2 regions of the Nocardioides sp. HB32 genome follow, and region 2 is predicted to be linked to the other one. Evidence: riboswitches for the same ligand, from Rfam matches in the RefSeq annotation. Region 2 holds a riboswitch; the other holds the start of a gene.
What was found. Region 2 has a riboswitch for cyclic di-AMP ahead of ACVW2K_RS18550 (NlpC/P60 family protein). Riboswitches for the same ligand answer to the same signal wherever they lie in the genome.
Positions count from the first base shown of each region.

Region 1: it holds a riboswitch for cyclic di-AMP, as region 2 does, so the genes downstream of both, ACVW2K_RS02660 (transglycosylase family protein) here and ACVW2K_RS18550 (NlpC/P60 family protein) in region 2, are expected to answer to the same signal.

Region 1 covers NZ_JBSSBS010000001.1:502,338-507,168, reverse strand. The annotation lists gene ACVW2K_RS02670 (ATP-binding protein) at 1-288, shown strand, start outside; gene ACVW2K_RS02665 (DUF3068 domain-containing protein) at 562-1,482, shown strand; cyclic di-AMP (ydaO/yuaA leader) riboswitch at 1,630-1,784, shown strand; gene ACVW2K_RS02660 (transglycosylase family protein) at 1,787-2,125, shown strand; gene ACVW2K_RS02655 (phosphoenolpyruvate carboxykinase (GTP)) at 2,318-4,159, shown strand; gene ACVW2K_RS02650 (DUF1059 domain-containing protein) at 4,181-4,327, shown strand; gene ACVW2K_RS02645 (LacI family DNA-binding transcriptional regulator) at 4,329-4,831, opposite strand, start outside.
Region 2 covers NZ_JBSSBS010000001.1:3,693,640-3,698,470, reverse strand. The annotation lists gene ACVW2K_RS18570 (DEDD exonuclease domain-containing protein) at 1-627, opposite strand, end outside; gene ACVW2K_RS18565 (hypothetical protein) at 725-961, shown strand; gene ACVW2K_RS18560 (NYN domain-containing protein) at 958-2,193, shown strand; gene ACVW2K_RS18555 (hypothetical protein) at 2,259-2,462, shown strand; cyclic di-AMP (ydaO/yuaA leader) riboswitch at 2,629-2,800, shown strand; gene ACVW2K_RS18550 (NlpC/P60 family protein) at 2,882-3,796, shown strand; gene ACVW2K_RS18545 (hypothetical protein) at 3,810-4,831, shown strand, end outside.

The DNA.
Region 1 (4,831 bases), 3.2 Mb from region 2:
ATCGGGATGGTGGCGTTCGCCGAGCGTGCCAGGCGCGAGCTGCTGGCCACGGGGGAGAGGGTGCGCCGTCGTACGGAGGAGTCCAGGACCGACCTCACCGCCCAGGAGCAGCAGATCGCCACGCTGGCCGCCGAAGGGCTCACGAACCAGGAGATCGGTGAGCGGCTGTACCTCAGCACGCGCACGATCGAGTGGCACCTGGGAAAGATCTTCACCAAGCTCGGGATCAGGTCGCGCCGCGCCCTGCGTGGGGTCGCGGCGAGTCTGGCGCCACCGGCGCAGGCGTAGCTGCTGGGCCTGCCGGCTTCCGCCGGAGGGGCGCGGAAGCTGCGCACCGGCGACAGGTCACGGTGCGGCCCGAGGGCCGGCTGCGGTCCGCCGACGTGGAGGTGGCCACGAGCGAGCCCGACGGTGACGACCTGCGCCCGGCGCGGCTCGGCGGCGCGCGGGCGATCCTGTTCAGGCGGCTCGGACGCCGGCCCGATGTGCCGGCGCGGGTCCGGCTGTGGTGGACTTGCCCGCTCTCGGACCGCCCCCGTCCGGATACACGGAAGAAGAAGCATGCGCAAGATCGTCGCCCTGGTCCTGGTCGGGCTCGGAGTGTTCCTCGTGGTCGCCGGCATCGTGGCCCGGGCGTGGGCGCCCGGCCAGATCGAGCGGACCCCGCTGGACACCGACAACACGACGTACCTCTCCGGTACCGCGGAGGTGCCGAACGCCGACCTCCAGCTCGAGAAGACCCCGGTCCTGGCGTGGAGCACGAACAAGGCCGACGCCGACGCCTCCGACGAGGACGTCGTCGCGTTCGCGACCTCGCTCTGCCTGGTCCGGGACGCCGACGGCATCGACGGCTGCGTGGACGGCGACGACCCGCGGCTGATCTCCGCCGAGACCGACGTGTTCGCGGCGGACCGGCACACCGGCCTCACGGTCGACGACCCGGAGTACCTGCCGGCGGACGCGCTGCACGAGGAGGGCCTGCAGAACAAGTGGCCGTTCGGTGCCGAGAAGAAGACCTACCCGGTCTGGGACGGCGTGGTCGGCGCCGCCGTCGACGCGACGTACGAGGGCACCGAGGAGATCGACGGCCTCGAGACCTACGTCTACCGTGCGGTCGCGAACGCCGACGGCGTGGACGTCGTCGCGGACCTCCCGGGCAGCTACGCCAGCTCGACCGAGTACTACATCGAGCCGCGCACCGGCGCGATCATCAACCAGGTCATCCACCAGCAGCGCGTCGCCGACGGCGTGGGCACGGTCCTGGACCTGGACCTCGCGTTCACCGCCGGCCAGGTGCAGACCAACGTCGACGACGCCCGCGACAACCTCTCGCTGCTGACCCTGATCGAGACCACCGTCCCGGTCGTCGGTCTCGCTGTCGGCATCCCGCTGGTGCTGGTCGGACTGGGCCTGCTGCTCCTCGGCCGCAGGCGGATCGAGCAGCTCGACCCCGAGCGCGCCCAGGAGCTGAGCGGCGTCTGAGCCGACCGCCTGCTGGCGTGCAGGTGCGGTGAGTCACACCGGCGCGGAGTTGGTCCGCGGCCGGCCGCCTGCCTACCGTCGAGGAGCCCTGCCACCGCGGGGTGACCCTCCGAGCGCGCCGAGTCCTGTCCGGCCGGAGGGTGGTCATCGATGAACACGCTCGGACAGGAGCGGGGGACCCACAGGTTCCACGGGCCGCACCGCGGCCCTCGGGGTGAAGCCACGTGCCGGACGACGGCCGTGACCGGGCAACTCCAGCCCGAACCCGACAGCTCACCTCGCAGGCGCACGGAGGAGCTGTTCCATGCGCATGCGCACCCTCGTGTCGGCCCTTGCCCTCACGGCCACGACCCTCGTCCCCGTCCTTGCCCTCGACGCCCCCGCCCACGCCGCGAGCGGCAGGACCTGGGACCGGCTCGCCCGCTGCGAGTCGGGCGGCAACTGGCACATCAACACCCACAACGGTTACTACGGCGGCCTGCAGATCAGCATCGGCACCTGGCGCGGGTACGGCGGCGGCAAGCTCGCCTCGCTGCCCAGCCGGGCCAGCCGGGCCGAGCAGATCCGGGTCGCCGAGCGGATCAAGCACCACCAGGGGTGGGGCGCCTGGCCCACCTGCTCGCACCGCATCGGCCTGCGCTGAGCCCGGACCGTGGTGGCTCGACCGGGTGACGCTCGTCATGGACCCGGGCCGGCGGCGTGACCCGCACCGTGGGAGCGCCGTTGCAGACGGTGTCAGCGATCGGGACTTCCGTCCCTACCCCGGAGGCGCACCGGTGCGCGATGTTGGGTACGGTGCGAGCACCGGGCGAGCGGACCGAAGGGTGTGCAGTTCATGGTCGACGTGGAGACTGTCCTCGACGAGGCGGGCTTGAAGAATCCGAGGGTGCGCGAGTACGTCGCGCACTGGGCCGAGATCACCGGCGCGGAGCGGGTCGAGGTCGTCAGCGCTGACGACGACGCCCGTCTCGTGCAGGAGGCGCTGGACGTCGGCGAGCTGCAGCCGGCCGGCGAGGGCCTGTACTACTCGCGCAGCTACTTCAAGGACACCGCGCGCTCCGAGGAGCGCACGATCGTCGCGACGAGCAACCCCGCGGACAAGGGCGTCTACAACAACTGGCGGCCCTCCTCGGAGATGAAGCCGATGCTGATCGAGCGGATGCGCGGCGCATCCCGGGGCAAGACGATGTACGTCGTGCCCTACCTGATGGCACCGCCCGGCTCGCCGCTCGAGGCGTACGCCGCCGGCGTCGAGCTCACCGACACGCGGACCGTCGCGCTGCACATGATCCGGATGGCGCGTGTGGGCGCGGAGTACGTCGACAGCCTGGCCGACCCCGACAGCTTCGTGCGCGCGGTGCACGTCACCGGCGACCTGGAGAACCTCGGCCAGGGCACGCCCGACGACCAGCGCTACTTCGTGACGGTCGCCGACGAGCGGACGATCCTGCACTACGGCTCGTCGTACGGCGGCAACGCGCTGCTCGGCAAGATCGCGCACGGCCTGCGGCAGGCCTGCTACGACGGCTGGGCGTCGCGGGAGTTCCTCGCGGAGCAGTTCATGCTGCTCGGCATCGTGGACAACGAGACCGGCAAGAAGTACCACGTCTGCGGGGGGTTCCCGAGCGCCTCGGGCAAGACCAACCTCGCGATGACGCTGGCGCCGGACGCGCTCGGTGACCGCTACACCGTCGAGTTCTACGGCGACGACATCACCTGGCTGTGGGTCAACCCCGAGGACGGCCGGCTCTACGGGATGAACCCGGAGAACGGCGTCTTCGGTGTCGCCAAGGACACCAACGAGAGGACGAACCCGACCGCGCTCGACTCGATCCGGCCGGGCTCCGGCGCGATCTTCACCAACGTCGCGTACAACGCCGACACCCACGAGGTCTGGTGGGAGGGCAAGACCAAGCAGCCGCCGTCCGAGGTCGCCGGCTGGCGCGACTGGAAGGGCCAGCTGATCTCCGAGCGCGAGCCCGGCGACGACTCCCCCTGGGCGCACCCGAACAGCCGCTTCACCACGACGCTCGCGAACGTCCCCAACGTCGCCCGCGACTTCGAGGACCCCGCGGGCGTGCCGATCGACGCGATCATCTTCGGCGGCCGCACCAGCGACCGCGAGCCGCTCGTCCGCGCGATCCACGACCTGGCCGAGGGCGTGTACGACGGCCTCACGCTCGGCGCCGAGGCGACGTTCGCAGCGGAGGGCGTGGACGGCCAGCTGCGCTACGACCCGATGTCGATGCGCCCGTTCATGGCGTACGGCGAGGGCGACTACGCGGCGCACTGGCTGCGGATCCTCGGGCAGGTGTCCGACCTGCCGATCTTCGCGCACGTCAACTGGTTCCAGCGCGATCCCGACGACGGCCACTTCCGCTGGCCCGGCTACCGCGAGAACCTGCGCGCGCTGCTCTGGCTCGTCCAGCTCAAGGCCGGCGAGGTCACCGGTCGCCAGACGCCGGTCGGCGTGCTGCCGACGCCGGAGGAACTGCGCCTCGACGGCATGGAGATCAGCCAGGAGGACCTCGACGTCATCCTGACCATCGACGTCGAGCGCTGGTGCCAGGAGATGGGCTTCCGCGAGGCGCACCTCAAGCAGTTCGACAACCTCCCCGAGGAGATCTGGGAGGCACACCGCCGGGTCGCGGCCGCGCTCGACGCCGAGCGGGGCTAGAACACGTCCTAGTCTGAGTCCATGAAGACCAGGCTGACCTGCCCCTGCGGTGAGGTGATCAGGGCCCAGGACGAGGACGAGCTCGTCGAGCTGACCCAGCAGCACCTCGCCGCCGCGCATCCCGGCATGGAGTACGGCCGCGACGAGATCCTCTTCATCGCGACGTAGCTCACGCGCCGGGTGGTGCGGTGCTCTCCCGGACCACGAGTCCGGTCGGGAGCACGACCGGCTCCGGGTGACCGCCGGCCATCACCGCGGCGATCGCCGCGACGGCGGCGGCGCCCTTGGCCGGGACCTCCTGGCGCACGGTCGTCAGCGGCGGCCGGCTCGCGGCCGCGAGCACGCTGTCGTCGAAGCCGACCACCGAGAGGTCCTCGGGCACGCGCAGCCCCAGGGACTCCGCGGCCCGCACGGTCGCCAGGGCGAACGCGTCGGAGAAGCAGACCACGCCGGTCGGCCGGTCCGGCCGGTCCAGCAGCGCCCGCGCCGCGTCGTACGCCTGCGTCGGCGGGTGGTACGGCGTCGCGACGACCGCCGGGTCGACACCGGCCGCGTCGAGCGCGTCGCGCCAGCCGAGCATCCGCTCGCGGGCCGGGTGGTTGAGCTCGTCCTGCTCGGTGGCCAGCGTCACGATGCCGACCCGGCGGTGGCCGAGGTCGACCAGGTGCTGGG
Region 2 (4,831 bases):
CGTCTGGAGCTCCTCGAGCGTGTGCACGCCGAGCCCGCCGAGGCGCTCCATCATCCCGTGCAGCACGTGCACGGTGGCGCGGGCGTCCTCGAGCGCGCGGTGGTTGGGCGTGACGGGTGAGCCGAACGCCTTGGCCAGCGAGGAGAGCTTGCAGTTCGGGGCGTCGTCGCGGGTGACGACCCGGCGCGCGAGCCGGGCGGTGTCGAGGACCTCGAACCGCGGCCACGGGCGGCCCTGCTGCTCGGCGAAGTGCTTGAGGAAGCCGACGTCGAACGGCGCGTTGTGGGCCACGAGCACGGTCCCGACCGCGAACTCCAGGAACGCCGGCAGCGCCGACTCGATCGGCGGAGCATCAGAGACCATGGTGTTGGTGATGCCGGTCAGGACCGCGATGAACGCCGGGATCTCGGTGCGGGGGTTGACGAGGGTCTGGAACTCGCCCAGCACCTCGCCGCCGCGGACCTTGACCGCCCCGATCTCGGTGATCATCGCGCCGCCCTCGGCCGACCCGCCGGTCGTCTCGAGGTCGACGACGCAGAACGTGATGTCCCGCAGCGGACGCCCCAGCTCGTCGAAACTCCGTTGCGACTCCCACCGGGAGGTCGCACGCTGGACGCCGCTGCTCATGGCTTCGACGCTAGATCCGGCCACCGACATTCGCGGGGACGACGCGCGGACCCGGGCATTGACTACGCTCGGGGCCACCACGAGAGAGGAGCCGGCGATGAGCCCCGCGATCCCTGACGACCAGCGCTGGCGCTGCGCCGGCTGCGGCAACCTCACCCGGTTCGACGTGACGCGGACCCAGCGGACCACGGAGTTCTGGCACTTCGACCTCGCGGGGGAGCACCGGGTCGAGGAGACCGACGTGCACGGCGAGTCGGTCGACCAGGTCACCTGCCGCTGGTGCGGGCGCTCCGACGCGATCGAGCTCGTGCCCCGCCACCAGCCCGCGCCATGACCGACCGACGCGGTCCCGCCCTGGCCGAGCTGCCCGAGCCGGTCCGCGCCCGGATCGTCGCGCTGACGGCCGACGTGCTCCCCGACGTACCCAAGCTCCCGCCGGCGGTACGCCGGGTGGCCGGCTTCGCCCCCGCGCGCCGGGCCCGGCTGGGGGCGACCGCGATCGCCGACGCGCTCGGGGACGACGAGCTGCGCGAGCGGGTGGGCACCCAGGTCGCCGCGCGACCGGCGCCGGACCCGGCCGATCCCGCGGCCGACGCGGCGCTGCGCTGGCTGACCCGGCCCGAGCACTGGGAGGACGGCTTCGAGGACGCGCTGCGCCGTGTCGCCGAGCGGCCGGCCCCGGCCGGTGACCGGACCGAGCGGGAGCTGGAGCGGCTGCGGAGCCGGCTGGCCGAGGCGGAGCAGTCGGCCCGCGAGCTGCGTGCTGCGCACAAGGCGCAGCTCGACGAGGTCAAGGCCGACAACACCGCGCTGCGCCGCAGGCTCGGCGAGAGCCGGGTCACCGAGAAGGAGGCGCGGGCGTCGGCCGAGGAGGCCGCCGCCGCCGGACGGGCCGCGGGGGAGCGCGCCACGGCGCTGGAGCGGGAGAACAAGCGGCTGCGCGCGCAGGTCGAGCGGCTCGAGGAGGGCGCCCGGGAGGGACGCCGCGACGCGCGGGCCGAGCGCGACGAGGTGACGCTGCGCGCCCGGATCCTGCTGGAGACCGTGATCGACGCGGCGACCGGGCTGCGCCGCGAGCTCGCGCTGCCGCAGGTGAGCGGCGCGCCCTCGGACCGGGTCGAGGCCGACGTGGCCGAGGCGGGCCAGCGGGTGCCGAGCCAGGCGTCGCTCGAGCAGTACCTCGCGATGCCGCGCGCCCGCCTGGTCGTCGACGGCTACAACGTGAGCAAGGCCGCGTGGCCCAGCTCGTCGCTGGAGGCCCAGCGGGTCCGCCTGATGGGCTCGCTCGCCCCCCTGGTGGCTCGCACCGGTGCCGAGACCACCGTCGTGTTCGACGCCGCCGAGACCGACCACCGACCGCCGGTGAACGCGCCGCGCGGCGTCCGGGTGCTGTTCAGTCCGCGCGGCGTGATCGCCGACGACGTGATCCGCGACCTGGTCGCGGCCGAGCCCGAGGGCCGGGTGGTCGTGGTGGTCACCGCTGACCAGGCGGTCGCCCGCGACGTGGCCCGCGACGGCGCCCGCGTCGTACCGCCCGACGCGCTCCTGGACCTGGTCACGCGGTAGCGGCGACACGCCGGTGCCCCGGGCGGCCGGTCCCACTGTCGGTGGTGCCTGCGACCGTTCCCGGCATGACGAGAATCGACTGCGACTCCTGCACGGTGCGGGGTCTCCACTGCCACGACTGCGTGGTGACCGTCCTGCTCGGGCCGCCACCCGAGCTCAGTCTCGACGACGACGGCGCCCGCGCGCTCGACGTCCTGGCCGCGGGCGGGCTGGTGCCACCGCTGCGCCTGGTCCAGCCGGTCGACACGCCACACGTGGAGTCCGCATGAGCCGGCCGCCCCTGTGACTGCTGTGACTGGTGTGACCTGTGTGACACCTCATGCCCATCTCGCGGCGAAACACGCCCACCTTTTACGTTGAAAGTTTGGTCGTCCTGCGAGACCCCCGTTAACGTGTGGCACTCAGGTGGCCGGACCGTGGATCACTCGGATCCTCGCGGCCACCGCGCTGAGTCTCGGACCGGTTCGCCGGCCCGGGAGCCGGGGAACCAACCGGTGGCCGTGCTCGGACGACCACCACTGGGGTGAATCCTCCGCGATGCGGAGGTAGGGCAAATGTCGTGCCCGAATCCGTCAGCTCACCCGGTAGGCGTACGACGTAACAAGGAGAGCGCCGGCTCGTGCTGAACGCCCGGAAGCGACTGATCACCCTGGTGTCCGGAAGTGCCCTCGTCGCAGTGGTGGGTTTCATGCCCTCCACGCCGGCGAGCGCGGAGCCGGACATCGGCGACGTCCAGGCCCGGGTGGACCGGCTCTACCACGAGGCCGAGCAGGCCTCCGAGCGCTACAACGAGGCGAAGCTCGAGCTGACCTCGCTCAAGCGCGACCTCGGCCTCCTCAAGGCCGACCAGGGTCGCCAGGGCAACCGGCTGGAGAAGGTCCGCCGGCAGGTCCAGGACTCCGTCATCCGGCAGTACGAGGGCCAGAGCCTCTCCGCCATGGGCCAGGTCGTCCTCTCCGACGACCCGCAGAAGTTCCTCGCGCAGCTGAGCACCATGTCGTCGTACAACGACATGCAGGACCAGCTCTTCGACGACTACGCCACCGAGCTCAAGTCGCTCGACATCCGCAGCGACGCGACCGCCAAGCGGGCCGCGCAGGTGGCGGAGCTCCAGAAGGACCTCGGCGCCGAGAAGGCGACCGCCGACAAGAAGCTCGCCGAGGCCAAGACCCTCCTCGGGCAGCTGCAGGCCGAGCAGCGCCAGGAGATCCTCTCCCGCGGCACGGTCCGCACGCCCTCCGACATCCCTGTCTCGGGGCGGGCCTCGGCCGCCGTGGCGTACGCGATGGCTCAGGTCGGCAAGGCCTACGTCTACGGCGCCGCCGGCCCGAACGCGTTCGACTGCTCCGGCCTCACGATGATGGCCTGGGCCCAGGCCGGTGTGGCCCTGCCGCACTCGTCGAGCGCGCAGTACTCCTCCGGGCCGCACATCGCCGAGAGCGACCTCCAGCCGGGCGACCTGGTCTTCTACTACAGCCCGATCAGCCACGTCGGCATGTACATCGGCAACGGCCTGATCGTGAACGCCGAGAACCCCGGCTCCGGCATCCGGGTCACCGGCCTGCACGCCATGCCGTACGTCGGAGCGGTCCGCCCCGGCTGAGATACTCCTTCGCGTGAAGACCGGTCGTCCCCTCTGGTGGGTGGCCGGTCTTTCGCTGTGCCTGCTCGTCGCCGTCGGCGTCGTCTCCTGGGTGGTCGTCGTCGACGACGGTCCGTACGTCGTCCCGACGCAGCCGGCCGCCACCCGGTCGAGCCCGTCGCCGGCACTCGCGAGCGAGGTGCTGCGCGCCTTCGAGCGCGCCGTCCGCACCGGTGACGAGGACGCCGCTCGCGCGCTCGCGCCGACGGGCGACGACGCGGCCGCCGACCGCCTGGCCGGCATCGTCGCCAACGCCCGCGCCGCGCGGGTGGAGGACTTCACGCTGCGCTACGTCGACGCCGAGGGTGCGTACGCCGACGGTGGGTGGCACGCCGCCGCGGACGCGACCTGGCGGTTCGCCGGGTTCGACCGGGCGCCGGCGCACGCGGAGGTGCTGGTGGCTCTCCAGGACGACGGCGACCGGGTCGCGCTGACCGGGTTCGGCGGCGGCGACCGGGTGTCGCCGTTGTGGCTGTCGGGTCCGCTCCAGGTACGGCGTACGCCGGGGACGCTGGTGCTGGTCGACGGGACGCCGGCCGAGGCGCGGCAGTACGCGCTGCGGGCGGCCACCGCCGTGCCCGTCGTACGACGCGTGCTCCCGGACTGGCGGCGCGGGCTGGTGGTCGAGGTGCCGGCGTCCGAGAAGGCGCTGGACGGGGTCCTGGATGCCGACCCGGGCAGCTACGACCAGATCGCCGCGGTCACGACGTCCGACGACGGGCAGCTCACCGCGGACGCACCGGTGCACGTCTTCGTGAACCCCGACGTCTTCGGCGGCCTGAAGCCGACCGGTGCGCAGGTGGTGATGAGCCACGAGGCGACGCACGTCGCGACGGGTGCGTTCACCAGCCCGATGCCCCTGTGGATCCTGGAGGGCTTCGCCGACTACGTCGCGCTCCGTGACGTCGACCTGCCGGTGCCGCGGTCCGCGTCGCAGATCATCGCCGAGGTGCGCAAGGACGGCGCGCCGCGATCGCTCCCGTCCGAGGACGATTT